Regions from separate parts of the Bacillus sp. SSR7 genome, predicted to be linked through region 1. Evidence: predicted binding sites of a transcription regulator. Region 1 holds the regulator's gene; each other region holds the start of a gene.
What was found. The regulator Rex, encoded in region 1, represses fermentation and respiration genes when NADH is low (regulators of the CRP and FNR family bind a similar motif). The targets are predictions, from matches to a motif close to TTGTGAAATATTTCACAA.

Region 1 (7,745 bases):
ATGAAGTTCACTGTATACACCGAACTCACGAATTCGACGTGCTATTAACTGATTGTATTGACTCCCAAAATCTAAAACGATAATTGTATCATGCTGCTTCTTCAAAATAATCACCCCAACGTTAGTTCTCGTATATAAATATTTTCACCAATTTGGCGAAAAGCATTACCAATATAATAAAAAAAGCCAGTCCTCCGCCTCTAGTCTCATAACAAAGAAAAGGCAGGGGTCTGGCTTTATAAAGAAAGATAGTCTCCGCTCTTTATAAATATAAGACACACTGCCTTCATAGTCAGGTTGTTTACGGTAACCCGGTAGAGACTCTCAAACCTTATCTTTGAGGATATATGAAGGATCGTTTTATATTATCTTCCTAGATTCTAACAATGAAGTATCAATATGGTCAAGAGAGAAAGCGACAAAATTCTACAGAAATTCATTTCCTTTTCTAAAAAACATAAAAAAACATCCATTTCTATATAGAAATGGATGTTTTTTAGGCCAAACGGAATTACATCATTCCGCCCATACCGCCCATGCCCATGCCGCCCATGTCAGGCATTGCTGGTGCATTTGGTTCTGGTTTGTCAGCTACTACAGCTTCAGTTGTTAAGAACATAGCTGCAACAGATGCTGCGTTTTGAAGTGCAGAGCGAGTTACTTTAGCTGGATCTACGATACCAGTTTCAAGCATGTTAACCCACTCGCCAGTAGCTGCGTTGAAACCAACGCCTACTTTTTCGCCTTTTAGACGCTCTACAACTACAGATCCTTCTAGACCAGCGTTGATTGCGATTTGACGAACTGGCTCTTCTAGTGCGCGAAGTACGATGTTAATACCTGTTGCTTCGTCGCCTTCAGCTACGATAGAAGCTACTTTTGTGTATACGTTCATAAGTGAAGTACCACCACCTGCAACGATACCTTCTTCTACTGCTGCACGAGTTGAGTTAAGTGCATCTTCAATGCGAAGTTTGCGCTCTTTTAACTCAGTTTCAGTTGCTGCACCTACTTTAATTACTGCTACGCCACCTGCAAGTTTTGCAAGACGCTCTTGTAATTTTTCACGATCGAATTCAGAAGTTGTTTCTTCTAATTGCGCACGGATTTGACCGATGCGAGCTTCGATTTGTTGTGTGCTTCCTACACCTTCAACTACAGTTGTGTTTTCTTTCGTTACAACAACTTTACCAGCGCGTCCTAAAGATTCAACTGTAGCAGATTTTAAGTCACGGCCTAATTCTTCAGTGATTACTTCGCCACCAGTTAAGATTGCGATATCTTCTAGCATTGCTTTACGACGGTCACCAAATCCAGGAGCTTTAACAGCTACTACATTGAATGTACCACGAAGTTTGTTCACTACTAATGTAGCTAATGCTTCGCCTTCTACATCTTCAGCAATGATAAGAAGTGGTTTACCTTGTTGTACCACTTGCTCTAATACTGGTAAGATTTCTTGAATGTTAGAAATCTTTTTGTCAGTGATTAAGATGTATGGGTTATCAAGAACTGCTTCCATTTTGTCAGAATCAGTAATCATGTAAGGAGATGCATATCCACGATCAAATTGCATACCTTCTACTACGTCTAATTCTGTTGTGAAACCTTTAGATTCTTCTAAAGTAATAACGCCGTCGTTACCAACGCGCTCCATTGCTTCAGCGATTAATTGACCTACTTCTTCATCAGCAGCAGAAATAGCAGCTACTTGTGCGATAGAAGATTTACCTTCGATTGGTTTAGAAATCGTTTTTAATTCTTCTACTGCAGCAACTACAGCTTTTTCGATACCTTTACGAAGACCCATTGGGTTCGCACCAGCTGTTACGTTTTTAAGACCTTCACGAATCATAGCTTGCGCTAATACAGTTGCAGTTGTTGTTCCGTCACCAGCTACATCATTTGTTTTGCTAGCAACTTCTGCTACTAATTTCGCACCCATGTTTTCGAATGCATCTTCTAATTCAATTTCTTTTGCGATTGTTACACCGTCATTTGTAATAAGTGGTGAACCGAATTTTTTCTCAAGAACAACGTTACGACCTTTTGGTCCAAGCGTTACTTTTACTGCGTTTGCAAGAGTGTCGACACCGCGAAGCATCGAACGACGTGCTTCTTCACTAAATTTAATATCTTTTGCCATAATAATTGACCCCCTTGGATTTTTTAAGATTTATATAATTAACCGATAACTGCTAAAATGTCACTTTCACGTAAAATCAAGTAGTCTGTACCTTCATATTTCACTTCAGTACCTGCATATTTTGAGAAGATGATAAGATCACCTGCTGCTACCTCTAAAGCAACACGCTCACCATTTTCAAGCACTCGACCAGTACCTACTGCAATAACTTTACCCTCTTGTGGTTTTTCTTTTGCTGTGTCTGGTAATACAATACCACTTGCTGTTTTTTCTTCCGCTTGAACAAGCTCAATTACAACGCGATCACCTAATGGCTTTAGCATGAACAATAACCTCCTCATTTTGTTATGTAAATTTTATTTATTAGCACTCAAGTCACTCGAGTGCTAACACACTTATAATAATAAATAATCTCAATTTCTTTTGCAAGTAAAAAAATCATAATTTTTTCGCAAATTAAGCTATAAACTTTTCTATATAGAGTTCCTCTTCTTCTACCTTTACTATATGAATCGTTGTTTCCACTACTCGTATGTTACAATATGAAAGGACACCCTAAGTTGTTTTCGCTACACACACAACTTTCTCCTGTCTTCTATTATAATTTCAATTAAGGATTTACAAAAAAAACATAATGTAAGTAAAGTTTATATCGTAGGTAGCATCTTTACATGTTATCCTACCTTATCTCATACACTAGAGTTAGAAAGGATGGTTAAACCATTTGAAAAAACAATATTGGTGGGTTATCGTTACATACATTTTAATGCAGTTATCATCAATTGCTGGATTACCACTTCTCCTGAAAACTGGACTTTATGATAACAGGGGATTTACTAGAGAAGAGAAATTACAACTCATAACTGGTCATTGGGCAATCATTAGCTTCTTTATTGCATTATGTATCGTACTTTGGTTACTTAGAACAGATATTCGCGACAGACATTTAGATACAAAGCGTTCTACTGTTCCAGCTACGATTGGTTGGATTTTTATCGGGTTCTTCTTAGCATTTTTCTCGCAAAGTATTGCTGGTATGATTGAAATGTATGTATTAGGTATTAAACCTGGATCTGAAAATACAGCGAGACTTATGGATATCGCAAGAACGACACCTTGGTTCCTTATCGTCATCTCTATAATAGGACCTATTTTGGAAGAAATCGTATTTAGAAAAATTTTATTTGGTACACTTTATAAGAAGTTTAACTTCTTTATTGCTGCTATCATTAGTTCTCTCGTATTCGCAGCAATTCATTTTGATTTCACTCACTTATTGGTATACACTGCTATGGGGCTCGTATTCGCTTTCTTATATGTAAAAACAAAGCGTATTATTGTCCCTATCGCAGCTCATGTTGCAATGAATACATTAGTTGCAATTGCTCAAGTTTTAGTGAGTAGCGAACAAATTCAAGAAATGATTAAAGAAGCTGAAAAAATGCAAGGCTTTATCGGAGGATTTTTAGTATGAGAAACTCACCATTGTTCATGGCTGCATTGTATTTCCTTCTAGGATGTATCTTTACACGCTTCGCCATTACGAACGTAACAGATACAATTTGGAATATGTGGACAATACTATTTGCAGTTATGGCAACGATTGATTTTAATTTGGCACTTCGCCTTATCTTAGTTAAATTCACAAAGAAAAAACAATAATAAAACGCAGAGGTCGCTTCCTCTGCGTTTTATTGTGGATAATTCTTCAAAAAGTAAACTAACGTTTGTAACTCTACTGCTAAATCAATATGATGAATTCTTATATTGTCTGACACATTTAAGCGTGCTGGTGTAAAATTCAAAATACCATGCACGTTTGTTTCTGCCAATCTATCGGCTACAGATTGTGCTACTGTAGCGGGTACTGTTAATATTGCCACTTGTATATCAGTTGATAAACGTTCTTCTAATTCATCTAAGTGATATACAGGAATGCCTCCGATTTCTGTTCCAACTTTCTCTTCACTAACATCAAACGCCATTTCAATTTTTGTATTATTGTTTTTCGTGAAATTATAATGTAAGAAAGCGGTCCCTAAATTACCTACTCCAATAAGCGCTACACGTGTTATATCATCTTGGTCGAGTGTTTCACGGAAAAATGATAATAAATAATTTACGTTATATCCATATCCTTTTTTCCCTAATGCTCCAAAGTATGAGAAATCTCTTCGAATTGTTGCGGAATCAACCTTTACCGCTTCACTTAATTCGGCTGATGAAACACGTTGCTTACCAGACAAAGATAAGTTTTGGATAAATCGATAGTATAGAGGCAATCTCTTAGCAGTGGCTTGTGGAATTTTCTGCTGCTCCATATAACCTCTCCTCTCTTCCTATCTTTATTCATATGCTTTAATCAAATACAGAAGTTTAGCACTTATTAAATTCCTTGTATAATAGAAAGAAGAAGTATTCTCTCTGTATTTTAAACTATACACTATTTTTAGTATGATTGAGAAATATAAACATGGCAAAGTTAAGAAATTATTTGAGGTGAAAACATTGATTTTATTACAAGTAAACGCGCTTTCGAAATTATACGGTGCAGAAACGATTCTTGCAAACATAAAATTAGAAGTTCAAACGAAAGATCGTATCGCATTAGTCGGACGAAATGGAGCCGGAAAATCTACATTATTAAAAATAATAGCGGGTGAGCTATCTCATGATAGTGGCGAAATTATAAAACCGAAAGATGTCTCAATTGGATATCTAGCTCAAAATACCGGTTTAGAAACGTCTTTAACAATTTGGGATGAAATGTTAACCGTCTTTACACACTTGCAGCAAATGGAGACAAAACTTCGAAGGCTAGAGCAAGAGATGGGAAAAGAAGAAAACTTTTCAAACGAGGCTACATATGAAAGATTATTAGCTGATTATGACCAATTACAATTAGATTATAAAGATCAAGGTGGCTATCAGTACGAAGCAGATATCCGTTCGATTTTAAGTGGTCTTGGCTTCCCAGTTGAAACGCACCAGACGACGATTTCTACATTAAGCGGTGGACAAAAAACACGATTAGCTCTCGGTAAATTATTATTAACGAAACCAGACCTACTTATTTTGGACGAGCCTACAAACCATTTAGACATCGAAACATTAACATGGCTTGAACAATATTTACAAGGTTATCCTGGCGCAATACTAATCGTTTCCCATGACCGTTATTTCTTAGATAAACTTGTTACACAAGTATATGAAATTTCGAATAAAGAAAGTAGACGATTTGTTGGTAACTACAGTAAATATTTAGACTTAAAATCAGCACTATACGAGCAAGAAATGAAACGTTATGAAAAACAACAAGATGAAATCGCTAAGCTAGAGGACTTCGTTCAAAAAAATATAGCTCGTGCATCTACGACAAAACGTGCGCAAAGCCGTCGTAAACAATTAGATCGTATGGAACTATTAACAAGACCATTAGGTGACTCTAAGTCAGCTTCCTTCCACTTCGATATTGAAAAACAAAGTGGAAATGATGTGTTACAAGTAAAGGATGCAACTATCGGCTATGATAAGGATCCAATTATTGAACATGTAACAATGCGCTTAACTCGCGGAGATAGCGTTGCTTTAGTTGGTCCAAATGGAATTGGGAAATCCACATTATTAAAATCAATTGTGAATAAGCTACCACTATTACATGGTGATGTTTCTTTCGGATCCAATGTATCTGTTGGTTACTATGATCAAGAACAAGCCAATTTAACATCTTCTAAGCGCGTTTTAAATGAGTTATGGGATGAATATCCACTGCAACCCGAAAAAGAAATTCGCACGATACTAGGTAACTTCTTATTCACAGGAGATGATGTACTAAAACCAGTATCATCTCTTAGTGGTGGACAAAAAGCTCGATTAGCTCTCGCAAAACTTATGATGCAAAAATCGAATTTATTAATTCTCGATGAGCCTACAAACCATCTTGATTTAAATAGTAAAGAGATTTTGGAGAATGCTTTGATTGATTATCCTGGTACTCTTCTCTTTGTATCTCATGACCGCTACTTTATTAATCGTGTAACGACGACCGTTGTTGAGTTATCAACAGAAGGTGCACAGGAATATTTAGGGGACTATGATTACTACGTTGAAAAGAAAAATGAGATGATTGAACGTGCTGAATTTGAACAACAAGAACAGCAAGAAAATCAGGCACCTGTTCAAAAAACCGTAGCTCCAGAAAAATTAAATTATCTCGAAGAAAAAGAGCGCAAAAAGTTGGAGCGTCAACGCACTCGAAAAATCGAGGAACTAGAACAAAATATCGTAGAATTCGAAGAAGAAATTGCTACGTTAGAAGATCAACTTTGCTTACCAGAAATATATGCAGATTATGAAAAGGCTAGTGAAATTACAACGAAAAAGCAAACACTACAAGAACAACTTGATGCTTGTATGGCAGAATGGGAAGAATTGCATTTATAAGAGTATGAATAAGAAGGATGTCTCATCAGTCGGGATTTTTGACGATGGGACATCCTTTTTATCTTCTAGCCATGGTCAACCTCTATTGTATAAACGATTCGACACGAGATATCGATTTACCGACAAGGTTTGACAATATTAGCCCCCCCTTATAATAAGGGCATATTTCAAAATGTTTTTTAGAGATACCTTCTTCGTTTTTATTTCCCGAAAAAGGATAGATTCAAAGGTCAGACTTCATCTATTTTATCCACAAGTTTATACACATATCCACCTTTATAAAATAAACATCTAAATAACTTTTCCACATTATCCACAACCAACAAAAAAGTTATCAACATTTTATATACACAATAAAACCCATATTATCAACAGATAATATGGGTTTTATCCACAAGCTGTGGTTAATTTTGTGTATAACTATGCTTCGATATCTAATCCCGGATTAGCATTTAAAGCTAATGTAGCACGTTTTCCTTGTTCATATGCAATTGTACCTGCCGCTGCAATCATTGCTGCATTATCTGTGCATAAAGATAGAGGAGGAATAATTAGCTCTACATTTTCTTTTTGTGCAAATTCTGCTTCTAAACGTGCACGAAGTCCTTTATTCGCAGCTACTCCACCAGCAAGAAGCACTTGCTTTACGTTATAAGCATCTGCTGCACGAGATGCTTTCGTTACTAACACATCAATTACACTCTCTTGGAAACTTGCTGCTAAATCTTCCGGTGCAATTTCTATCCCACGTTGTTTTGCGTTATGCACAGTGTTGATAACTGCTGATTTTAATCCGCTAAAACTGAAATCATATGAATCAGGTTCCAGCCATGCACGAGGTAAATCGATTGTTGGTTTCCCTTCATGTGCAAGACGATCAATATGGGGACCACCTGGATATGGCATAGATAACGTACGAGCTACTTTATCATATGCCTCTCCTGCTGCATCATCTCGCGTTTCACCAATTACTTCAAATGAACCATGTTCTTTCATATAAACAAGCTCTGTATGTCCACCAGATACCACAAGTGATAGCAATGGGAATTGAACTTCTTTTACTAAACGATTCGCATAAATGTGGCCAGCGATATGATGAACACCCACTAGAGGGATATCATGTGCAAAAGCCACTGCTTTCGCTGCATTTACCCCT
Region 2 (7,745 bases), on a different contig from region 1:
TAAGTAGCGATTATAACGTGGCCAATTATAATGATAGGAACTAAGATTTTGACATTAGGAGTAGAGAAGACACTACCAATTGTGGCGATAACACCGGCAGTTAAATTATAAAGACCAACTATTTTTGATAACTTCACTTTATTAAGCACCAGGCGTTCGTTGAATCCTGATAAGAGCCAAGTGTATTGTTTTACTCCGATGAAATAAGCTAGTGCAAATGAAATGATTGCAAGTATGAATAATGATGGAGAGGCGAAGAGAGTCATTGAAAACACCTCCGTTAAAGAGTTATAAATAAATTATAGTATGAATGTTATAATTTAACAAAATAGATTTAAGTGTAATAGAAAATGGAGTATGTATCATGAAGGGGGATTAAGTATGAATATTGTGGAATTCCAGAGATATGTATCAAATTTCAGTAAAGAAAAAGGATTTCAAGATACAACAATTGAAGAGCGTACAATGTATACAATGGCGGAATTAGGGGAATTAGCGGAAGTTATATTAAAGCGCGATAAAATACAAGATGCAAAAAGAGAAATCGGTTTAGAAATGTTTGATGTAATTTGGAATATATGTGATTTAGCAAACAAGTTAGAAATTGATTTGGAGAAGGCGTTTGAAGAAAAAATGATGATAAATAAAAAACGTGAATGGTAAAAGGGAAGTTAAAAAGCGCACAAAATTTTGTGCGCTTTTTATTTATGTTATGAAAAATATGTAAGAAAAGATGGAACAAACACTGAAGATGAATTGTCTATTATAGGTAATAACTATTTCGTTTGAAAGAAAGGGTGGAGAAAATGAAAAAGAATACATTATTAAAATTAGGGGTATGTGTTAGTTTACTAGGAACAACTCAATTTGTTAGTACAATTTCTTCTGTGAAAGCGGAACAAAAGCTAGAGCAAAAAGTAATAAAAAATGAGACAGGAACTATTTCAATTTCTCAGTTAAACAAAAATGTATGGGTTCATACGGGGGTAGGTTATTTTAACGGGGAAGCAGTTCCTTCGAACGGTCTAGTTCTTACTACTTCTAAAGGGTTAGTACTTGTCGACTCTTCTTGGGATGATAAGTTAACGAAGGAATTAATAGAGATGGTAGAAAATAAATTTAAGAAGCGCGTAACGGATGTCATTATTACACATGCACACGCTGATCGAATTGGCGGAATAAAAACGTTGAAAGAAAGAGGCATTAAAGCGCATAGTACAGCACTAACTGCAGCACTAGCAAAGAAAAATAGATATGAAGAACCACTTGGAGACTTACAAACCGTTACAAATTTGAAGTTTGGAAATATGAAAGTAGAAACATTTTATCCAGGGAAAGGACATACAGGAGATAATATCGTCGTGTGGTTACCGCAATATAACATTTTAGCTGGAGGTTGTTTAGTAAAATCTGCAGATGCCAAAGATTTAGGAAACGTTGCTGATGCTTATGTAAATGAATGGTCTACATCGATTGAGAATGTGCTGAAGCGATATAGAAATATAAATTTGGTAGTACCTGGTCATGGAGAAGTAGGGGACAGGGGATTACTTTTACATACATTAGATTTATTAAAATAAGAAATTGTAGAAATACAAAAGAGAGGAGAAATAATTTTCTCCTCTCTTTCTTCTAACTATATTTAAATGCTGAATCTGTTGATTACGTCAGCATATATTACTGAGATTTTAATTCCAAGTATACAAATACCAGTACCGTCATAATTGCTATAACAACGTAAGTAGCATCAAGCATTATAAGTGTTTTTAAAGTTTCAGTCATCCTCATTCACCCCTGGTATAAAAATATAAACATAATCTCTTATTAATTAGATAAGAGATTATAAAGATTACAATGTACATGAAATTTCTTAAGTAGATTCTATATAAATATATCATATAAATAATGTAAATAATGTTAAGATAATGTAAATGTATTGTGAAGAAAGAGGTTTACAATAAAGGCTTTAATAAAAAAATCATAGTTCCTTAAAATAAAAAATACGCTATTCTTTCTATTGAATGATAGAAAGAATAGCGTATTTGTATGTCTATTTTCATATGTGATGAATTGCAACTATTTGTATAAGGGATTCAAAAAATTTTTTCGTTGTATATATTTCTCCAAATTAATTATTTAGCTATTTAAAAGTATCGAAAGATGTGTGCACACTAATGTATATTTTTCGGATGTCAATAAAAATATTATGTCAACAATATGAACTGTCACAAATCTTTATATATTATTGTGATTGATATCACATCACTTTTTTTCAATGGGTATTATGCTTAAGGTGTAATGAATGATTGGGAAAGGGTGGGATGATATGTTTTGTTATCAATGTGAACAAACGCCAACAGGTGGATGTAAAGTAATAGGTGTTTGCGGTAAAAATGAAATAATTGCAAGTTTACAAGATACGATTGTGTTTGGATTAAAAGGAATTGCTGCCTATCGTACGCATGCTGCTCAGCTAGGATATACAGATGCTTTTGTAGATGCTACGACGCAAGAAGCACTGTACATGACATTAACAAATTCTAATTTTAATGAACAAGAGCATATTGATATGGCTATGAAAGTTGGGAAATCAGCTTTACGAGTAATGGAGTTGTTAGATGAGGCACATACGAACCACTTTGGTGTGCCAGAGCCTGTTCAAATTACACAAAACCATGTAGAGGGTAAAGCTATTGTAGTTACAGGCCATAATTTATTTGCATTAGAAGAACTATTAAAGCAAACGGAAGGAAAAGGAATTAATATTTATACGCATTCTGAAATGTTACCAGCGCACGGTTATCCGCAGCTGAAAAAATATAAGCATTTAAAAGGGAACATTGGTAAGGCATGGTATGATCAAAGACGTCTTTTCGAAAAATTTACAGGCGCCATATTAGCGACAACGAATTGTGTAATGCCAATTAAAGGATCATACTCTGATCGATTCTTTTCATATGATATTGCAGGTTTAGAAGGTGTACAAAAAATTGAAAATGATGATTTTGCACCATTGATTCAAAAAGCGTTAGAACTTCCAGAAGTACATATGGAGTCGGAGGAGCAGTTAGTAACAGGGTTTCATCATAATACAGTATTATCATTAGCTCCAGAAATAATTGACGCAGTAAAAGAAGGGAAAATTAAACGTTTCTTTGTCATCGCAGGTTGTGATGCACCAGGGAAAGGTGGGGAATACTATCGTGAATTAGCAACATCACTTCCAGCAGAAACAGTTATTTTAACAACTTCTTGTGGGAAATTCCGCTTTAATGATGTGGATTACGGTATTGTACCTGGCACGGAAATTCCGCGTTACATTGACTTAGGACAATGTAACAACTCCATTTCTACAGTGAAAATAGCGGCCGCTTTAGCAGATGCTTTTCAATGTGAAGTGAACGAATTGCCAGTAAGTATTGTCCTATCATGGTTTGAACAAAAAGCGGTTGCCATTTTGCTTGGGCTATTTAGTCTTGGAATTCAAGATATTCGCATCGGTCCAAAGGCACCTGAATTTATTTTATCTAGCGTACTTGATGTATTACAAGAAACATTCGGTTTAAAACTAATTACAACTGCAGCAGAAGATATGGATATGATGTTATCGTAACAAAAAGGATAATCTGTCTTTATGAATAAGAATCGCTAGTCTATAGCGTCCCAAAACAAAATGTAGCATATTTGTTTTGGGGTATTTTCTTTTCTAGGGATAGGTATGTGATGAAATTTCTTTTAAAAAAAAATCGACTGTATCAGTTGATTTTAGAAAAATATAAAAATCGAGTTGACATCTACAACTACTTAGTCATACAATGTAGTTGTAATAGGTAATACTGAGTAGTGTTGTTTCTCAAAAATTTTCAGTAGACAATAGGTAATAGCGTATTTTAGAAAAATTTTGAAAATCAGTTGACATCTACAACTACTTAGTCATACAATGTAGATGTAATAAGTGATACGGAATAGTTCGGATTAACAAAAACTATTCGGTAAAAAATTCGCCTTAGTACTCTGTAATACTGAATATAAGTCAGACAGAATAGGGGGTAAAGGAGGATCAGAACATGGAAAATTTAACTGAAATGCTGAAAGGTTCACTGGAAGGGTGTGTGCTGGAAATCATTAGCCGCCGTGAAACGTATGGCTATGAGATTACTCGCCACCTGAATGATCTTGGGTTTACCGAAGTCGTGGAAGGGACGGTTTATACGATCCTTGTGCGGTTGGAAAAGAAAAAGCTTGTAAATATTGAAAAGAAACCATCAGATATGGGACCGCCTCGTAAGTTTTATTCATTAAATGAAGCTGGACGTCAGGAACTTGAATTGTTTTGGAAAAAGTGGGATTTTGTATCGTCAAAAATTAACGTCTTGAAGTCAAACTAGCTTCATAATATAAAATGTTCCGGCTCATATTTGGAGAGTTTCTTGTTCTGCTTTATAAAAAAGGAGGAAAATAAGATGTTGGAAATGTTCAAAAAGTTAATTGGTGATAAAAAAGAGTACAAAATGATGATGGCACGAGTTGAGGCTCTGCCAGAGGACTACCAATTTGTATTTAAGAAAATTCAAAACTACATGTGGAATTTCTCAGCGGGTAACGGGATGGATATGTTACACATACAGTATGAATTAATTGATTTGTTCGAAGCGGGTGCAGCGGAAGGAAGACAAGTGCTTGACATTACTGGGGAGGACGTAGCATCCTTTGCTGATGAACTAGTGGCAAACGCTAAAACGTATGTCTCTAAGTATCGTGAAGATTTAAATGAAAGTATTATGAAGAAATTGAGAAAAAAATGAATGCAATAAGTAATACCGACTGATTAGCTGGTTACAATTGTGAACTGCCGCCATCGCTATTCAGTTATATTTTTAAACCACTACTAAGTAATACGGATTATCAGTGATACTAAATAGAGGTATAGGTAACCTATTTTAATAAGGGGGAAAAAGTATGAGTAATGCAGCGATTTCTGTAAAAGGGTTAAAAAAAGCTTTTAGAGATAAAGAAGTCTTAAAGGGAGTGGATTTTGAGGTGCAGCGTGGAGAAATTTTCGCGCTGCTAGGCTCAAATGGAGCGGGAAAGACGACAATGGTCAACATCCTTTCGACGCTACTGAAACAAGATGGTGGTGAAGGAAGTATTTGCGGGTTTGATATTCAGCGTCAACCAGATCATGTTCGTCAAAGTATCAGTTTGACAGGGCAATTCGCAGCTTTAGACGGCATGTTAACTGGGAGAGAAAACTTAGTAATGATCGCTAGGTTACGTGGTGTTTCCAATCCTGCTCAAGTTGCTGACAATTTGCTTGACAGATTTAGCCTGACAGATGCGGCCAACCAAAGGACAGATCAGTATTCAGGAGGGATGAAGCGCCGGCTTGATATCGCCATGAGTTTGATTGGGGCGCCAGCAGTTATTTTTCTTGACGAACCGACGACAGGGCTTGATCCGGAAGCGCGGATTGAAGTTTGGGATACAGTGAAGGAACTTGCTGGTAGCGGCACAACGATTTTGCTTACGACTCAGTACTTGGAGGAAGCAGAACAACTGGCGGACCGTATCGCTATTTTACATGGCGGAAAAATTATTACGACAGGTACTCTTACTGAACTGAAAGAGATGTTCCCACCAGCTAAAGTGGAGTATATCGAGAAGCAGCCGACATTGGAAGAAATTTTCCTTGCGATTATCGGTAAAAAGGGGGAGATGTAAATGAAAAGCAAAACAGGGGTATTACTAGGGCGCTTAATGCGTAATATTATGCGTAGTCCGGATACAATTATTACAGTAGCGATTACACCGATTATGATGATGCTATTATTTGTCTACGTGTTTGGCGGCGCAATAAAAACAGGAACAGAAAACTACGTTAATTATTTATTGCCAGGAATTTTGCTAATGGCTATCGCATCCGGTGTAGCTTACACTTCCGTGCGACTATTTACGGATGTAAAGAGTGGGCTGATGGCACGTTTCATTACGATGCCTATTAAGCGCTCATCGATATTGTGGGCTCACGTATTAACCTCTCTGCTTGCTAATGTACTTACTATCGTGGTGGTTATTCTTGTTGCACTCTTGATGGGCTTTCGTTCCAGTGCGAATATGCTAGATTGGCTTGCAGTAGCTGGAATACTGGGGATGTTTACGTTAGCACTAACATGGCTAGCTATCATTCCAGGGCTGACAGCGAAGTCTATGGAAGGGGCGACAGCATATTCGTACCCACTCGTTTTTCTTCCATTTATTAGTTCGGCCTTCGTACCTACTGAAACGATGCCAAAAATTATTCGTGCGTTTGCAGAGAATCAGCCTGTCACTTCAATCGTGAATGCGATTCGTGCCCTTTTATATGAAGGGACTGTTGGCAACGATATATGGATTGCACTCACTTGGTGCGTAGCTATCATGATCATTTCTTACTTTTTCGCTAGTAAAGCATTTAAACGTCAGTTAGGGTAAGTGAAATAAATCATCCGAAATCATATATATTTTTGAAAAAGCACGGGAAGATTTTCCGTGCTTTAATACTATATGTATACTTCGCTTAATTGTAGTAGTTTTAAAGTAAATAGGAGAATAAAAAATTGAATACACATGCCTTGAAGTATGGTACGTAACGCTTCACAAAAATAACTTAAAAATAAACGGAATATTCTATATAAAAATAGAGGTTAAAGATGTTATATTTATACTTATAAGGTATATAATGTATAACCTAATTGTTTAGGGGATGGAAAAGGGAGAGGTTTGAATGAAGTGGTATTTATATACTCTCAAAAACTATGCGAAATTTAGTGGGAGAGCTACGAGAAAAGAGTACTGGATTTTTACTTTAGTTAATAAGGTTACGTTTTGGTCATTAATATATTTTGCCTCATATTCTCCGTCTGTCTTCTATTTAAGAGCCAATATTACCTTGCTATATATAGCAATTTTTATCGTTCCTACTCTGGCAGTGGAAGCTCGACGATTACATGATAGTGGAAAAACAGGATGGTGGCAGCTATTAAATTTGGTGCCATTTGGAGGAGCGGTTCTACTTGTGTTTTGTATCATTGAAAGTGATGAAGGTGAGAATAAGTATGGACCAAATCCACATTCAAATCTTAAACAAGCAATTTAATGTATGTATAGGAAACTCTAATATAAAAGGTGTGGACTAAAAGTTAGTTCACACCTTTTTTGTTGTATTATTCATAGAAGCCTCGTTAAGAAGTGGATAAGCATAATCGCTCTTGTAAATCTTTTAATACTTCTTCAGGCATTTCTCTAATTGTAATATCTTTACCTAGGAAAAGTAGCCAATTTGCTATTTCCGTTACTTCATCCGAATTGTTAACATTGATAAATGTTTTTAAAATGGCTGTGGATTGGTAAGGATTTGTATAAGATATTGAAATTTTGAAAGGGTGGTATTTTTTGAACTGGGCAATTGCTTTTGGACCAAGTTCAAGTACAAGGTTAATCGCTTCATCCTTCTTACTTAGTTTTTCTAAAATCTTTTTCTTATTTAGCTTTTTTTTCGTCGCGTATGGTTCGATATGGATGAGATAATCGACAGGAAACATCCTCTTCTTTTCTTCTTTTAAGTCAAACCCTTCAATGATCCATTGGCTTTTTTCTTGATACAGGTGTAATAGATAAATGGAATAAGACTTGATTTCTTTCTCTTCTTTAATGGTAATCAATAAATGTCTATCTAAAAGAAGCATTTGAATGAGTTTTTCTAACAT
Region 3 (7,745 bases), on a different contig from region 1:
ATAAAGAAATCGTAATTGTAACGAAAGAAAGTATTACAATTAAAAACTTACAAGGTGAAACGATTGAACGTGCACCGTTTACAGCGGAATTAGACGCGAGTGATATTGAAAAAGGAACATACCCTCATTTCATGCTTAAAGAAATCGATGAGCAACCACTTGTAATCCGTAATATAATCCAAAAGTATCAAGATGAAAATGGCGAGATTGAATTAGATCAAGACATCCGCAATGCTATTTTAGATAGCGATCGTATTTACATCATTGCATGTGGAACAAGTTATCATGCAGGTCTTGTTGGAAAACAATTTATCGAGAAGTTTGCAAAAATGCCAGTTGAAGTGCATGTAGCAAGTGAATTCTCTTATAACATGCCATTATTAACAGAAAGACCATTCTTCATTTACATTTCACAAAGTGGTGAAACAGCTGATAGCCGTGCAGTACTTGTACAAACAAATGAAATGGGTCATAAAGCATTAACGATTACAAACGTACCTGGTTCTACACTTTCTCGTGAAGCTGATTATACACTTCCGTTATACGCGGGACCAGAAATCGCAGTTGCATCAACAAAAGCTTACACAGCACAGCTTGCAGTACTTTCAATTTTAGCTGCGGATATTGCTAAAGCAAAAGGTGAAGTTCTTGATTTCGATTTAACACACGAATTAGGACTTGTAGCAAATGCAATGGTACAACTTTGTGATCAAAAAGAAGAAATGGACGCATTAGCAAAACAATTTTTAGCAACAACTCGTAACTGTTTCTTCATCGGACGTAGCGTTGACTTCTACGTAGGATTAGAAGGTGCGTTAAAGCTAAAAGAAATTTCTTACATCCAAGCAGAAGGATTTGCTGGAGGAGAATTAAAACACGGTACAATCGCCTTAATCGAAAATGGTACACCGGTTATCGCACTTGCTACACAAGAGCACGTAAACCTAGGAATTCGTGGTAACGTGAAAGAAGTAGTAGCACGCGGAGCTAACCCATGTATCATCTCAATGAAAGGCTTAGAAATGGAAGGTGACAGCTTCGTACTACCAGCTGTACACGAAGCACTAGCACCGCTAGTAGCAGTTATTCCATTACAACTTATCTCATACTACGCAGCACTTCACCGCGAGTGTGACGTTGATAAGCCACGTAACTTAGCTAAGTCTGTTACGGTTGAGTAGGAGATTAGTAGGTTAATAAATATAGTTATAGCTTTAAAATAAATTTACAAATTTGTACCCCATTAGATATTTTATCTAATGGGGTATTTTTATGCTCAAAAAGAATATCTAAAATTGGTAAGTGGATAGAATCCTATAGATTAAAATTTTACTTTATGGGATTTACTTTTATTTATCTGAATTTTCCGTTACTATTTTAAGTATCCGTGAACAATTTCCTTTATTACGACAAAAAGAGACGAGAGATTTATGGACATTACAAGGGGGCTTATTAATGAACGTGAAAGAAAAAACATATTTAAGTATAGAAGAGATTATTTCATTACCAACCTTATCAAGTACCAATATAAGCGATGATGGCAAAAATGTAGCATTTGTTAAGAGGACAGCTAACTGGAAAGACAATATATATAGAAATCATGTATGGATATATGAAAAGGATAAAGAGCAGAGTTACCCACTAACAACTAGAGGTATAGATAGTACGCATCCATTATGGTCTCCAGATTCTAAGACTATTGCATACCTTAGTCCGGGTGGTGAAGGGGCTAATACAAATCAGATCTTTGTTAAATCAATAGATGGTTGTAGTGAGGTTCAAATGACTGATGAGGAAGAAGGGATTAGTACATTTAAATGGGATCCCACGGGTAAAGGTTTTTATTATGTTGCACAGTCGAAAGAATGCGCGGGAATAAAGAAACGTAAGGAACGATATGGGGATTTCCACCATGTAGGTAAGGAACATCGGAATAATTGTTTATACTACATTGAGATAGAAAAGGTAATACAAAATGATAAAGAGGAACGCGAGATTAACGGTGTTTACCAATTAACAGATGGTAAGGAGTTTTATATACATAACTTTGATATTTCAAATGATGGGAAAAAGGTTGTATGTATGGCTACACCAAGCCTAAATGATTATATGAATGGTGATCTCTACATATTAGATGTTGAAGCTGGAGAACTACAAAAAATGAATATGGATAAGTTGTTGGGTGGGAGCGTTTGCTTTTCTCCTGAGGGCAGTAAAATGTGCTACTCAGCAAGCATAAGAGAGAAGGATTACTATAGAAACCATATACAAGATAGTACATTAGAGATATATGATATGAATACGAGAGAGGTAATTCAACCTTTAACAAATTTTGATAGTACGGTTATGCCATTACAGTGGACAGCTAAAGGCATTTTAATTAGATGGCAGGATAAAACGAATTATCGTATTGGATTACTAGCTGAAGATGGCACTGTGGAAGCATTAAGTGACAACATAGATGGCTTTATAATGGATGCCTCTATAACAAGGGATGGCAATCATATAACGTATAATAAGGCTATAACAAATGAAACCTTTGAAATCTATTTGGATGATAAAAAAATAACGAATGAAAATAGCTTTTTCGAAGACAAGCTTAAAAGCAACAGGGAAATCATCTCATGGCAAAGTAGTGATGGTCTTAAAATAGAGGGTGTTTTATCAAAACCAGTAGAGTTTGATACAAATAAAAAATATCCTTTATTAGTAGTAATTCACGGAGGTCCGGCTTGGGCATCCTTTCCGATATTTTCAGACTGCTTCAATGAGAAATATCCGATTGAACAGTTTGTTGAAAAAGGCTTTATCGTTTTAGAGCCAAACTATAGAGGAAGTTCTGGTTATGGTAATGAATTTTTAAAAGCGAACTATAGAAAACAAGGAATTGCTGATTACGATGATGTTATATCTGGAGTGGATGAACTAGTTGAAAAAGGGATGGTAGACAAAGATAGAGTAGGAGTTATGGGATGGAGTAACGGAGGATATATATCAGCTTTCTGTTCTACATTTAGTAGTAGATTTAAAGCCATTTCAGTTGGAGGTGGAATTACGAACTGGAGTACCCATTATGTCCATACAGATATCCCTTACTTTATTAGAATGTATTTAGGAAATACTCCATGGAATGATCCAGATATATATAAGAAGACATCACCAATGACATATATTAAATCAGCCTGTACGCCTACCTTAATCCAACATGGCGAAAAGGATGCAAGAATACCAATTACAAATGCATATGAGCTATATGAAGGATTAAGAGATATGGAAGTTGACGCAGAACTAATTATATTTAAAGGAATGGCATATAGTTCTGATCAGCCAGGAATGAATGTAGCCATTATGAATCAGAACTTTATGTGGTTTTCCCACTATATTCTTGGGGAAAGTATGGAGGGATTTCGTACTATATAATGGATATTCGTACAGGGATTTTACGTTGTGTAATCGGGTCAGATTGTTGTAAACTGTATGCAAACCATTATGATTATAAGGAAACGTAATTCGGAGGCCGAATATGACAGAGAATAAAAATGAGTTATCTGTAGAACAACGTGAAGAACTAATAAAAGTATTACAAGCTCGTTTTGAGAAAAACATGAACCGCCATGAAGGTCTTGAATGGGCTAAAGTTGAAGCGAAGATAGAAGCTAATGCTGAAAAATTATGGTCACTTAATGAAATGGAAGTAACAGGCGGTGAGCCGGATGTTGTTGGTTATGATGAAGAGAAGGACGAGTATATTTTCTGCGATTGCTCAAAGGAGAGTCCTAAAGGCCGTAGAAGCCTTTGTTATGATCTTGAAGCATTAGAGTCAAGAAAAAAGCATAAACCAGAAAATAACGCTATTGATGTGGCAGCCGCTATGGGTATTGAACTATTAACTGAAGAACAATATCGAGAGTTACAACAACTTGGAGATTTTGATATGAAATCATCGAGTTGGGTACAAACACCTTCAGATATTAGAGAACTCGGTGGAGCTCTATTTTGCGATTATCGCTTTGGGCACGTTTTTGTGTACCACAATGGAGCAGACTCTTATTATGCTGCCAGAGGTTTTCGTGGCTCGTTAAGAGTTTAAATTTGGAGTAAATAAAAAAGAGCCTATACGCAGGCTCTTTTTCTTATTTATATTTTAAGAGTAAACCGTTACTACGCAGTTTTACTTAATTTATATGTTCCGTGGTTGTTTTTACGGAAAAGTTTTGGGAAAACATAGCCATCTAATCCAATGCGTCCAGCGTTCTGTCCTGCAACTAAAATGAACATAGTCAAAATGAGTAGGTTTGGATTTACACTAACAGTTCCGCTTAATAAAAATGAAAGGTTCATTATGATTCCGAAAAATGCAGCTGTTTTTGTTAATCCGCCTAAAATCAAACCTAGACCTACTAAAATTTCTCCCCATTGAACTAAAAAGCTAAATAGGTCTGCGTTTGGAAGAACAAAATGTTGAAGAAACTCTGCCCACCAACTTTGTACTGCAGGGTGGTCACCTGATGCTTGAGCAATAGCACCCTTTAGAAAACCACTTGCGTCAAAAGATTGTCCAAAGACTTTGCCTATTCCAGCAGCGAGCCATGTATACCCTATGTAAAGTCGTAAAAATAATAATATGAAAGTAGCACGTTTATCAGTTCTTAAAAAATTGATAACCATTGAAATCCCTCCAATATTGTATTTACAAGTTTATTATATATCCATTGTGAAAAAATTCACAATGGATAAAGTGTGAACAAAAGTAGTGTTTTTTTATGAAAATAAAGAAGGCATATAACAATCATATGTTATATGCCTTCTCTACTTTATTTAGGTAATGTAAATTTAGCTTTTTTACCTTGTGAAATATCCTTAGCTTCTTTATTTCTCATAGGTCCTAACTCAATCTCAAAGTTTTTGTCTTTCCAAATCTTTTCATACTGCTCTTGATCTAAAATAAATACTTGTAGTAACTCTCCAGATGTTCCTGTTTTAACTGCAGCGTTATAGTCGTAATTGAGTAGCATACCTTCGTTAATTGTATATTGTGTACCATCATTCACTCTCAATGTAGAGCTTATAGGAGATAGTGAAACGTCTTGCGTATCTTTGTTATCAAGCTTGAATTGCACTGTTAATAGAACAATACCATTTTTGAAATTTGCAAAGCGCGGAGCCTCGACGGAATTTGGTGTGAATTGAGTAAATTGGTATCCATCTAATGTAACATGAACAGCACCTAATTCTTGGCTGTTATTAATACTTGATTTCTCTTTTAACATTTTTTTATCGCCCATGTTATTAGCTGTAGCTTTATCTTGGTAGAAAGCTTTATCTGTTGCAACTTTTTCAGCACCTTGTTTATTTAAACTTAATGAAAAGCTTCCAGGGCTTCCGATTGGAGCATCGAATTTTCCTTTATTAGCTTGTGCAGTTGGGACTGTGACTGAGACTGTTGAGAGACTTGAAATTTTCGCTAGATCATCTTTTCCGAATGGATACGCGATATAACCAGAAATGGTTTCTCCTGCTTTTACTAAGTAATCATTCGTTGGAGCAAGCTTAGTTGGTAGTTGATCTTCTTTTGGAATTAAGTCTTTATAGTTACTATATACTTTCTGCGCACCAGTAAATGAAATGTCCAATGCTGGCATATAATAAATATCTTTAGCTGAACTATTTTTTACGCTATAGTTCACAAGAATGACTCCGCCCTCTGTTTGACGGTTAAATGGAATGTTAAAGTCTGTATGGAATCCATTTAATTCAACTAATGTATAACTGTTCATTGATACTGAAACATCTTCAGCTTTATAAACTTGTGGTTCCTTATTTTCAAATAGAATTTTTGTTTTACCACCTGTTTCTTTTTCCATATAGGAAATAAGTTTCGAATAATCGCTGGAGCTAGTAGCGTTATTTTCCGTCTTTTTATCTTCAGTTTTCTTGTTTTCGGATTTTTTATCTTCAGGTTTATTTTCTTTCGTTGTATCCGTTTTGCTTTCTTTTGTTGCATTCTCTTTTTGTTCTTTATTTGTCGTATCGCTTTGACCACAGCCGGTTATTACAAAAGCTGCTACGATTACTGCAGAAAATAAAGAAAGTAATTTTTTTGACATGTTTCTTCCCCCTATTTGTTTAAAACTAAACTCTCACATTAGCCCCACATTTTATTATAAGAAGACTAGTCAATATTTACCAGTGTTTTTTCTAATTATTTCCATTATTTAAATATTATGATATAATAAAATCGATGGAAGTTTGGAATGGAATATTGGTTTGTATTTTTAAATCATTTGAAATATTACATTATATTGGTATGATAGAAATAGAGATATATGGAAAGGAGACAAGGACTGAATATGTGGATGAACTTGTAATGATTAGAAATTAGATAGATGAATTTTTCTCTCATAAGTGAGGGTTTATTTAGCTATCTGTAAATCATTCAAGGACTGCATATTTGGCTTGTACATCCCTTTTGTAAGAGTGGATACTTATGTGGGGAAATTTATATCTCTTATAGGAAATATGCGTCCTTTAAAATTGGAGGAGTATATGATGAATCAATTAAAAGATAGAGTAGCAGTTATTACAGGTGTAAGTCGTCTAGATGGTATAGGTGCAGCGACTTGTAAAGAATTAGCTGAAGCAGGATACGATATATTTTTTACATATTGGACAGCTTACGATAAAGAGATGCCTTGGGGCGTTGATCAAAGTGAACAAATACAATTAAAAGAAGAATTACTAAAAAACGGTGTGAAGGTATCAAGTATGGAGTTAGATTTAACTCAGAATGATGCACCGAAAGAGCTTATAAATAAAGTTACTGAACAACTAGGCTACCCTCATATATTAATTAATAATGCAGCGTATTCTAAGAATAATGATTTCTCTAATTTGACTGCTGAAGAGCTGGATAAGCATTATATGGTAAATATTCGTGCGACTACATTGTTAAGTAGTCAATTTGCCCGAGGATTTGATAAGAAATCTGGTGGTAGAATTGTGAATATGACGTCGGGACAATTCCAAGGTCCTATGGCGGGGGAACTAGCGTATGCAACAACGAAGGGAGCTATTGATGCTCTTACTAGTACGTTGTCAGCTGAGGTAGCTCATTTAGGAATAACAGTGAATGCAATTAACCCAGGTCCAACTAGTACAGGATGGATGACTGAAGAGATAAAGCAGGGATTAAAGCCAATGTTTCCTTTTGGAAGAATTGGTGAACCAAAGGATGCAGCGAGGCTCATTAAGTTTTTAGTAAGTGAAGAAGCAGAGTGGATTACAGGGCAAGTTATTCACTCAGAAGGTGGATTTAAAAGATAGAAAGAAGGTATCTCACCCTGGTGAGATACCTTCTTTTTTAATCTTTCTTCAATCTTCGTGCAACACCATTCCCTAAAGACTGTAATCCTTGAACGAGGATAATTAAAATAAAGACAGTTGCATACATTACTTCAGGTTCATAGCGTAAATGTCCGAATCGATATGCTAAATCCCCTAGTCCACCAGCACCGACAAGACCAGCCATTGCTGTTGCGCCGATTAAGCCAATCGTTGCAATTGTTAATCCAAGTACAAGAGAGGGACGAGCTTCTTTCACCATGACGTGCCAAATGATTTTTATAGTAGAAATGCCCATTGCTTGGTAAGCTTCAATAACACCACGATCCACTTCTAGTAAAGCTGTCTCCATTAAACGTGCGATATAAGGAGCAGTGAAGACGACAAGCGGTACGATAACACCT
Region 4 (7,745 bases), on a different contig from region 1:
CTTAAACAAACGTTTGATTAACTCACTATTTTTCTTTGTTCACCCTTGAGCTGCAACAATTTCTCCCTACCGAACATATCCCTTAAACAAACGTTTGATTAACCCACTATTTTTCTTTGTTCACCCCTGAGCTCCATCGATTTCTTCCTACCGAACATACATCTTAAACAAACGTTTATTTAACCAGTTCAGCCTAGTCACAAAATCTAGAAATAATTCACATGACAAAGGCGTACAGATAAAAGGAAATAATGATTTTGGCCGTAATAGTGAGAGTATTCCATGATGTTAAAGAAATTACTGCAAAGAAAAAAGACGCATTTAAATAGATGCGTCTTTTGGCGATGTTTCTTTTGTGAAATCATATAAAGCAATTGCGCCTAAAATAACCAATATACTTTCAGGGGCATCTAACAAAATAGTTCTCCAAGTTTCTGATACTATCCATTTAATACCTGCTGATTCAAGATATGCTTGAAAATAACTGATTGTAAAATCAATTACAAATAAACATACAAGTAATGTTAGACCGAATCGAATTAATTTCTTGTTTTTAAACATGTAACACCTCTCAAAATTCATTGGATATTTCTAATTTTAGTTCATTACATATAAAAATCTCTATATTTAATTTTAACACATAAAAATTCCAAATAAATACAATATGCATATTTGCATATTTCGTGTATCTTGAGGAATTACTGTTAATAAAAAAGCCCTACTAGTGTAGGACAAAATGGCTTTAGCAACCCCAACAAATAATCCCATAAATAACGAAATTATTTGAACCACTGTATAGTCAATCCCCGCCCTTGAAATACGGGGAAATCCCTGTTCCTGGCTACTAACCCTAATGAATAACCCACCGCATAACACTACGACGGATGGATACTATTGAGCTCATAATTAAGAAATTACTACAAAGAAAAGCAATGAATAAACATGACTTTCATAGCATAATCACTTCTATATTCAATACAAATTAAAGTGAATTATATTTCTTTACTTTTAAAGGAATAGATATTACATATAAATCTATAGCATAAGTAATAATCAAAATCCCTTTTCCTTCATCCGCAAATTTTGCTTGCAGAAACTTTTCTGAAACTTTCCTTTTTCCCCATCTCTTTGGAAGATATCCGAATCCTAAGAACATAATAATAGCCCGATACTCATTAACTTAACTACCTTTCTTTTTTCCATGATATTTCAAATTCTCCACCATGTTCTTCTGTTATAATTTTAACTTTATATGTATCATCTTTAGACACTTTAATATTATTTTTACTGTTTCCACTATTAACTTCCAGTATTGTATTATCATTTGAATCTAAAACATAAGCCTTTATGGTTCCTTGTTTAGTTTTATCATCAAAGGTAAATGTCCAGCTTTCACCTTTTTTTACATCCATATCTTGAGTTGCAAAACCTGTGAAACTTTTATACTTTCCATCTATACTATTTGAACCTCCATGAACCTTACCACCAACAATCGTTCCCTCTCTTGTAAAACAACCACTAAGAACCACCAAACATAGAACAAATAATAATGTATTTTTAATAATTTTCAACATCATTCCCCCTTATCCTCTTATTTACATTTTTTCTTTCATAAAGAAAAATGGACCTATGCCCCCGTAAATAACGTGATGAATCTTGACAATCCCCTTGTTAGAGTACCATATAAAAAATAAAAAGGAGTAATAAGCAATGAATATTAAAATAGTGGATATATCAGACAAATTATTAGATGGATATAAAGTTTTAGTTCAAGTAGATAGCAATCAATTTATCGCTGAGTGGGATGGCGATAAGCCAGAAAAATACGAAAACTATAATGTAGAAATACATATAGATGATGAATTTATATGGAATACAAATATAGCCTTTTCAGATAAAAATGCAAATGCAATAATTCAGAATAGTAAAGGCTTTAAAGTAATTGCTAAGCTAGATTATAACGTTGAGGATAACTTAGCAACACTACATATCTACGATAGTATAATACTAATTGATTTAGAAGAAATCGAGCAAGATATAGAAAATGAATGGGTAGAAATGCAGTGCACTTCAATTAAGATATTTAATACTAATTTTTAAAAGAAACCCATTACATAACTATGGCATAGTCGTTATGATGTAATGAGATATAGAAAGAGTAAACGAGTATATAAATAAAGGTGTTTATATGCATATGAATATCCTACTGCAATTCCTGCTCAAGCAGACGCCACTAACCAATACCAATTACAAAGGGAGATGTGGAACTAACATTATCACCCCTTAATAAAACGAGCTAATAATGGATGAGCTTCATTAAAAATTTATATTTAAATCCGCAATAGCTGATATAAAATTATAAATCGGTATCATTACATCTCGCATACGTTGTAAAGCTTGCATGAACTTCTCAATCATATTTTTATCTGTGCTTCTGCATAAAAAATAAGAAGCCTCGTTTACAGGCTTCTTTCTCATCTATTCAAATAATCTGCAATGGTTTGAAATACGACGATATACATATTATGAATGCTTTCTTCAGTATTTCCGCCATTAGATAAACCAACTGCCCATTGTTGTCCTTCACCACTTCCGATATTTGCAAACCCTTGCGTGTACATAGCATTTACATCTTTTCGGGCACTGTTATACTCTATCCCTTTTGTAATAAAAATCGAATACGATTTATCTTGTAAACCGATAAAAAACACTGGTTTCTTTAGTGATAAAAATACATTTTTATATTGCTCTGTTGAGGCTTCTTGAAAGTGATCTTTCATTATTAGAAAACCATCTACTTCCTTAGATTTCTTTTCCAGTTCCTCTAACTTCATTTCCTCAAACTTTACATTCCTAAACGTATCTTTCGGTTTTTCTCCAACAACTCCAATTACGAGTGCTCTTCCGTTATATTCTAATTTCTCTCCTTCTTTATCCTTTGCACACCCAGCACTCGCTAGGCATATCAATATAAAAACTAAGAAATACGATAAACGCTTCATTTAGCACCCTCCCCTTCTTTTCAGTCAAGTGACAAAAACGTAAGGTGAATTCAAGAAAATGTAAGCAAAATCGATAGCCCAAATTGCGTTTCTATATTATAATCAATTGAATTTACTTACATTACTAAACATAGGAGATTATCATGAAGAAATTTAAACTTTCATCTTTTCTTCCGTTAAGTTATATACTTCTACTCGTACTCGTAAGTCCCCTTTACGATGTATTAAATAAATCGGCTGTACACGCAGTAGATGTCACAACTGTAGTAGATAATTGGATTCCATTTGTGAAAGCATTTATTATCCCTTATTTACTTTGGTTTCCTTACTTATACGGCGCACTTATTTATTACTGCTTTGCAGATCGAAAGCAATATTATGTCACTTTAAGTAGTGTCATTCTTGGAAAACTTGCTTGTTTTTCTATTTATTATTTTTGGCAGACAACTGTACCACGTCCAACAGTCGTTGGATCAGACGTATTTTCCGAACTAGTCCGCTATATTTATAGTATCGATCAACCGGTAAATTGTTTCCCAAGTATTCACGTTCTTACTACATTTGTCATTATGCTAGCTGCCTTTAAACGTAGAGAACAACATGCATTTGAGTATTACATCCTTACGTTCTTCGGTACGCTTATTATTTTATCAACGCTATTTACGAAGCAACACGCATTTGTAGACGCCATTTCTGGAATGACGCTTGCAAGCATACTATACTTCGGCGTTCAACTTTTATTAGCAAAAGAAACCGTACGTGTTCCAGTAAAACAAAATCAAAAAATGTAAAAAGCAGACTGTGGCTTCTCAGTCTGCTTTTCTCTATATAAAGGGAGATTTTCAAGTTAAGATTGCGGTACAGTCATATCACCAGAGTGAATACGACCTGCTTTTTTAAGAGCAATGTAAAGTATATAAGAAACAGCTACTGGAATGACGATATAAGTGATTACCATCGCTGGGACAACTTCCCATCCTTCGCTGGAAATTAAATTAATTGGTGCGATAAGGGAACTTAATCCAAGACCTGCAATTTCTTTTCCTGCTTCCAGTTGGAAAATTAATGCGGATACTGGACCAACTATCGCACTGGCGACAACAGTTGGGACGAGAATCATTGGATTTTTAGTAATATTTGGCAACTGTACTTTCGGAGTACAAAGTGCTTGAGCTAATATGCCACCTAAATTATTTTCTTTCGCTGAGATAACAGAGAATCCGATAAACTGAGCAACGCAGCCTGCAAGAGCAGCACCACCTGCAACACCGTCTAAGCTAAGTGCGATCGCTAACGCAGCTGATGAAGCTGGAGAGATAAGTAATAATCCCCAAACGACCGCAATAACGATAGAAGCGATGAACGGGCTACCAGCTGAGCTATCTTTAATAAATGCTCCAACTGTATTTAAAACAGGAGTAATATTATGAGATAACCAAATACCGACTAAACCAGAACCTAATATTGCTGCAAATGGAACGAGCATCATATCTAACGCAGTTTTTCCACTTAAACGTTTACCAATATATACAGCTAAAGTCGCTGTTAATAATGCACCGATTGGCTCACCTGTTTTAATAATTAGACCTGCTTCAGTAATTGAAATGGATCCGGCACCAATTGCTCCAGCTACCATAGCCGAGAAAATTACAAGACCGTTTGCACCAAGCATAAAAGCAATTCCGGCACCAATTGCTGGTGCCATAAGTGATTTTGCAACAACTCCGATTGTAATAAGCAACGGAATATCAACAATTCTTCCTATATTTTCGATCAGTAAACCAATTCCGAGGGATACGAAAATACCTTGTGCAATTCCAGCAGAAGCTTTAAATACACGAGACATTATATATTCCTTCATTTGTTTCACCTTCTCCTATAAGTTAGTAACCAATTGTTTTCATATAATCACGTAAAATGTCGTTTGATTTTGCGAATCGAGATTCTTCATCTTCTGTTAAGTTTAGTTCTACAATTTCTTTTATACCGTCTCTAGTAATAATAGCTGGTACTCCTGTGCAAAGATCATATTCACCATACTCACCATCTAAAATAGCTGATACAGCAATGACACGGTAATCATCGTTAAAGATTGAGCTCGCAATATATGCTAGAGAATTTCCGATTCCGTAATAAGTTGTTCCTTTACGTTTATAAATTTCCCATCCAGCTTTTGCAGTCTTCTCAACGATTTCATCTAAATCTATTTCACCAAATCGTTCTTTTTGTTCTTCTAAGATTTGCAGAATTGGTTTTCCACCAACAGTTACGTGCGACCAAGCAACCATTTGAGAATCACCATGTTCCCCTAATGAATACCCGTGAATACTACGAGGATCTACATGTAACATTTCAGATAAAATTGTTCGTAAGCGAGAAGAATCTAGTGATGTACCAGTACCGATCACACGATTTCTAGGTAATCCAGATAATTTCCACACTTGATATGTAATAATATCAACTGGGTTCGATGCAAGTAAGAAAATACCGTCAAATCCACTTTCCATTACGCCACCAACAACACTTTCCATAATCTTTGCACTCGCTCCTAAAGTATCTAAGCGACTTTGCCCTGGCTTTGGTGCTGGTCCTGCTGTAATAATAACAATATCCATATCTTTGCAGTCTTCATAGCTTCCTGCATATACTTTTGTTCTTGTATTTGTAAAGTTAATGCAGTGTGATAAATCCATCGCTTCCCCAACTGCACGTTCATGATTTATATCAATTAATAATAGCTCTTCGCAAATGCCTTGATTCACAATAGAATATGCACAACTTGATCCAACTAATCCAGTACCGATAATTGCAATTTTTCTTGTATTTCGTTTCATAGCAATCTCTCCTAATTGATCATATAATCTATTTCTTTTGTTCTTTACACTCCTAATTATAGAGATTCCCACGATATAAACCATGGATACTTTGTGAAATATTGAGCAAAGTTTTTGTCCTTTTTGTGAATTGTTATATTCCATTTACGTCATATTTGTTACAACTGGAAAAATATTTATTATGTATTTATTGACATATACAAAAAGAAAACGAGCGAATAGATTCGCTCGTTTTCTTTTTTCTGTTATTCCGCACTTAATTGGCTTTTTAATTGTTGTACAATCATCGGATTTGCAGGTGCTGCCGGTTTGTAATAACTCTTTTGCTTTGCATACTCATACATATTACGTTGACGCATTTCATCTTGATTACGAATTTGAATTAACGTTTGGTGTAACTGTTCATTATCAGACTGAGCGATATAGTTTGCATAACTTGTTAAACTTGCATTTAATCCTGCTAAATAATCATTTACCATATCTTTTTCATTCATCTTTCGCTTCCTCCTATCCTAAGAAAGTCATTAATTGTTGTTTCGTATTTCGTGCATCTTGCGCATCTTTTTGTAGCATTTGTTTCAGTTGTGGATCCGTACACGTCTGTGCATACTGCTCCAACTTGTTAATAATTGTTGCATGTCCACCAATTAAATGACGTAAGTTTTCTACTTCAAGCTCTGTTAAATTTTGCATAGAATACTCCTACCTTTCTTTATTCGTTCACTGTTAGTATTTAGCTATTTTTTGATTGTATACATAAATTAACTTTTTCACGTGCATACAAAATAAAAGATGAATAGCTAAGCCATTCATCTTTTATACTGGTTATGTATTTATTTTTATAGAGATACAATCATACTTATACTCACAAGTAAGTTCCATACAATATGTAAAATAATACTAGGTATAATAGATTGTGTCTTTTTGTATAACATTGCAAATACCATTCCCATAATCGTTGCCGTAATTAGAAGACCTCCATGAAGAATTCCAAAAATGAAGGAAGAAATAATGATACTAACTAAAAAATTATATCTCTTTTCTAAAAATCGATATAAAATACCTCGAAATAGAATTTCTTCTTTAACCGGTGTAATGATAGCAACACTTAACACATATATAATACTTTGTATGCTATTTTGAAGGCTTAAACTTCCTAATTGTTCCTTTTGTTCTGCTGCACTTTCAAAACTAAATACATGTAACATTAAATATTGTGATACTGCAATGATAATAAAACCAATTAATAGATATAAATATGTCTTCCCACTCTTCAAAACGGATAAATCCCAAATAGATTTAATAAAATGAAGAACCGGTTTATAAGCTAATAAAACGATAGCAACAACAGATGCATCGAATAAGAGCAAATAATATCCTTCTAATTTAGTACTTAATGCTTCTTCTCCATAAATCCCAAAGGCTAAACCAAGGAATAATCCTCCTAGGAGTGAAATCCCTATAATCATTGCTATCATTACAAATAGATTTTTATATGTTATATTCTCTATTTTTCTTTCCGCACTATACGCTTCTAACACTGTTTTACTCACAGTATCCCTCCAGTTATTCTCATTTATATCATTAAAATCCTTTAATTTAAATATAAAGATAATATAACAAATTTTACAAAAAGAATAATATGCAATTTTACATATTATAAAAACTTTATATTTTATAGTTTTAGGAATAGAATTGCTATGCAATAATTATTATATGAAATTTCAAAAAACACTTCCTATTCACCATAACCCTCGCATCATATAAAACTTATTAGTTAAAGGAGCAATGAACATGAAAACACATGACTTCCTTACAGAAATCCAGAAGGGCTCTGAGCCTAGTCCATATCAAGATCCAATCTCATTTATTTTCGTTTGCCTTTCCTTAGCCATATACACATTTTTCA

Region 2: the regulator Rex is predicted to act here: its motif matches at 2,246-2,263, upstream of hcp (hydroxylamine reductase).
Region 3: the regulator Rex is predicted to act here: its motif matches at 4,713-4,730, upstream of AC0NJG_RS25550 (DoxX family membrane protein).
Region 4: the regulator Rex is predicted to act here: its motif matches at 5,928-5,945, upstream of AC0NJG_RS10000 (L-lactate dehydrogenase).

Annotation. Positions count from the first base shown of each region.
Region 1 covers NZ_JBVVXV010000030.1:5,677-13,421, forward strand. Annotated here, with positions in the region: gene guaA (glutamine-hydrolyzing GMP synthase) at 1-105, opposite strand, end outside; purine riboswitch at 270-371, opposite strand; gene groL (chaperonin GroEL) at 512-2,146, opposite strand; gene groES (co-chaperone GroES) at 2,185-2,469, opposite strand; gene AC0NJG_RS28010 (CPBP family intramembrane glutamic endopeptidase) at 2,871-3,620, shown strand; gene AC0NJG_RS28015 (YdiK family protein) at 3,617-3,808, shown strand; gene AC0NJG_RS28020 (redox-sensing transcriptional repressor Rex) at 3,838-4,467, opposite strand; gene AC0NJG_RS28025 (ABC-F family ATP-binding cassette domain-containing protein) at 4,655-6,589, shown strand; gene tsaD (tRNA (adenosine(37)-N6)-threonylcarbamoyltransferase complex transferase subunit TsaD) at 7,010-7,745, opposite strand, start outside.
Region 2 covers NZ_JBVVXV010000005.1:294,720-302,464, forward strand. Annotated here, with positions in the region: gene AC0NJG_RS12880 (DUF3784 domain-containing protein) at 1-266, opposite strand, end outside; gene AC0NJG_RS12885 (MazG nucleotide pyrophosphohydrolase domain-containing protein) at 382-663, shown strand; gene bla2 (BcII family subclass B1 metallo-beta-lactamase) at 807-1,580, shown strand; gene hcp (hydroxylamine reductase) at 2,327-3,613, shown strand; gene AC0NJG_RS12900 (PadR family transcriptional regulator) at 4,068-4,388, shown strand; gene AC0NJG_RS12905 (DUF1048 domain-containing protein) at 4,464-4,805, shown strand; gene AC0NJG_RS12910 (ABC transporter ATP-binding protein) at 4,960-5,721, shown strand; gene AC0NJG_RS12915 (ABC transporter permease) at 5,722-6,471, shown strand; gene AC0NJG_RS12920 (DUF805 domain-containing protein) at 6,764-7,135, shown strand; gene AC0NJG_RS12925 (helix-turn-helix transcriptional regulator) at 7,221-7,745, opposite strand, start outside.
Region 3 covers NZ_JBVVXV010000020.1:7,501-15,245, forward strand. Annotated here, with positions in the region: gene glmS (glutamine--fructose-6-phosphate transaminase (isomerizing)) at 1-1,181, shown strand, start outside; gene AC0NJG_RS25540 (S9 family peptidase) at 1,456-3,420, shown strand; gene AC0NJG_RS25545 (DUF4256 domain-containing protein) at 3,524-4,090, shown strand; gene AC0NJG_RS25550 (DoxX family membrane protein) at 4,162-4,668, opposite strand; gene AC0NJG_RS25555 (DUF5068 domain-containing protein) at 4,815-6,107, opposite strand; gene AC0NJG_RS25560 (SDR family oxidoreductase) at 6,547-7,323, shown strand; gene AC0NJG_RS25565 (methionine ABC transporter permease) at 7,361-7,745, opposite strand, start outside.
Region 4 covers NZ_JBVVXV010000004.1:80,116-87,860, forward strand. Annotated here, with positions in the region: gene AC0NJG_RS09970 (DUF3937 family protein) at 322-561, opposite strand; gene AC0NJG_RS09975 (hypothetical protein) at 1,185-1,574, opposite strand; gene AC0NJG_RS09980 (hypothetical protein) at 1,711-2,100, shown strand; gene AC0NJG_RS09985 (hypothetical protein) at 2,475-3,002, opposite strand; gene AC0NJG_RS09990 (phosphatase PAP2 family protein) at 3,146-3,793, shown strand; gene AC0NJG_RS09995 (PTS sugar transporter subunit IIC) at 3,850-4,863, opposite strand; gene AC0NJG_RS10000 (L-lactate dehydrogenase) at 4,886-5,836, opposite strand; gene AC0NJG_RS10005 (spore coat protein) at 6,082-6,330, opposite strand; gene AC0NJG_RS10010 (hypothetical protein) at 6,344-6,529, opposite strand; gene AC0NJG_RS10015 (CPBP family intramembrane glutamic endopeptidase) at 6,676-7,389, opposite strand.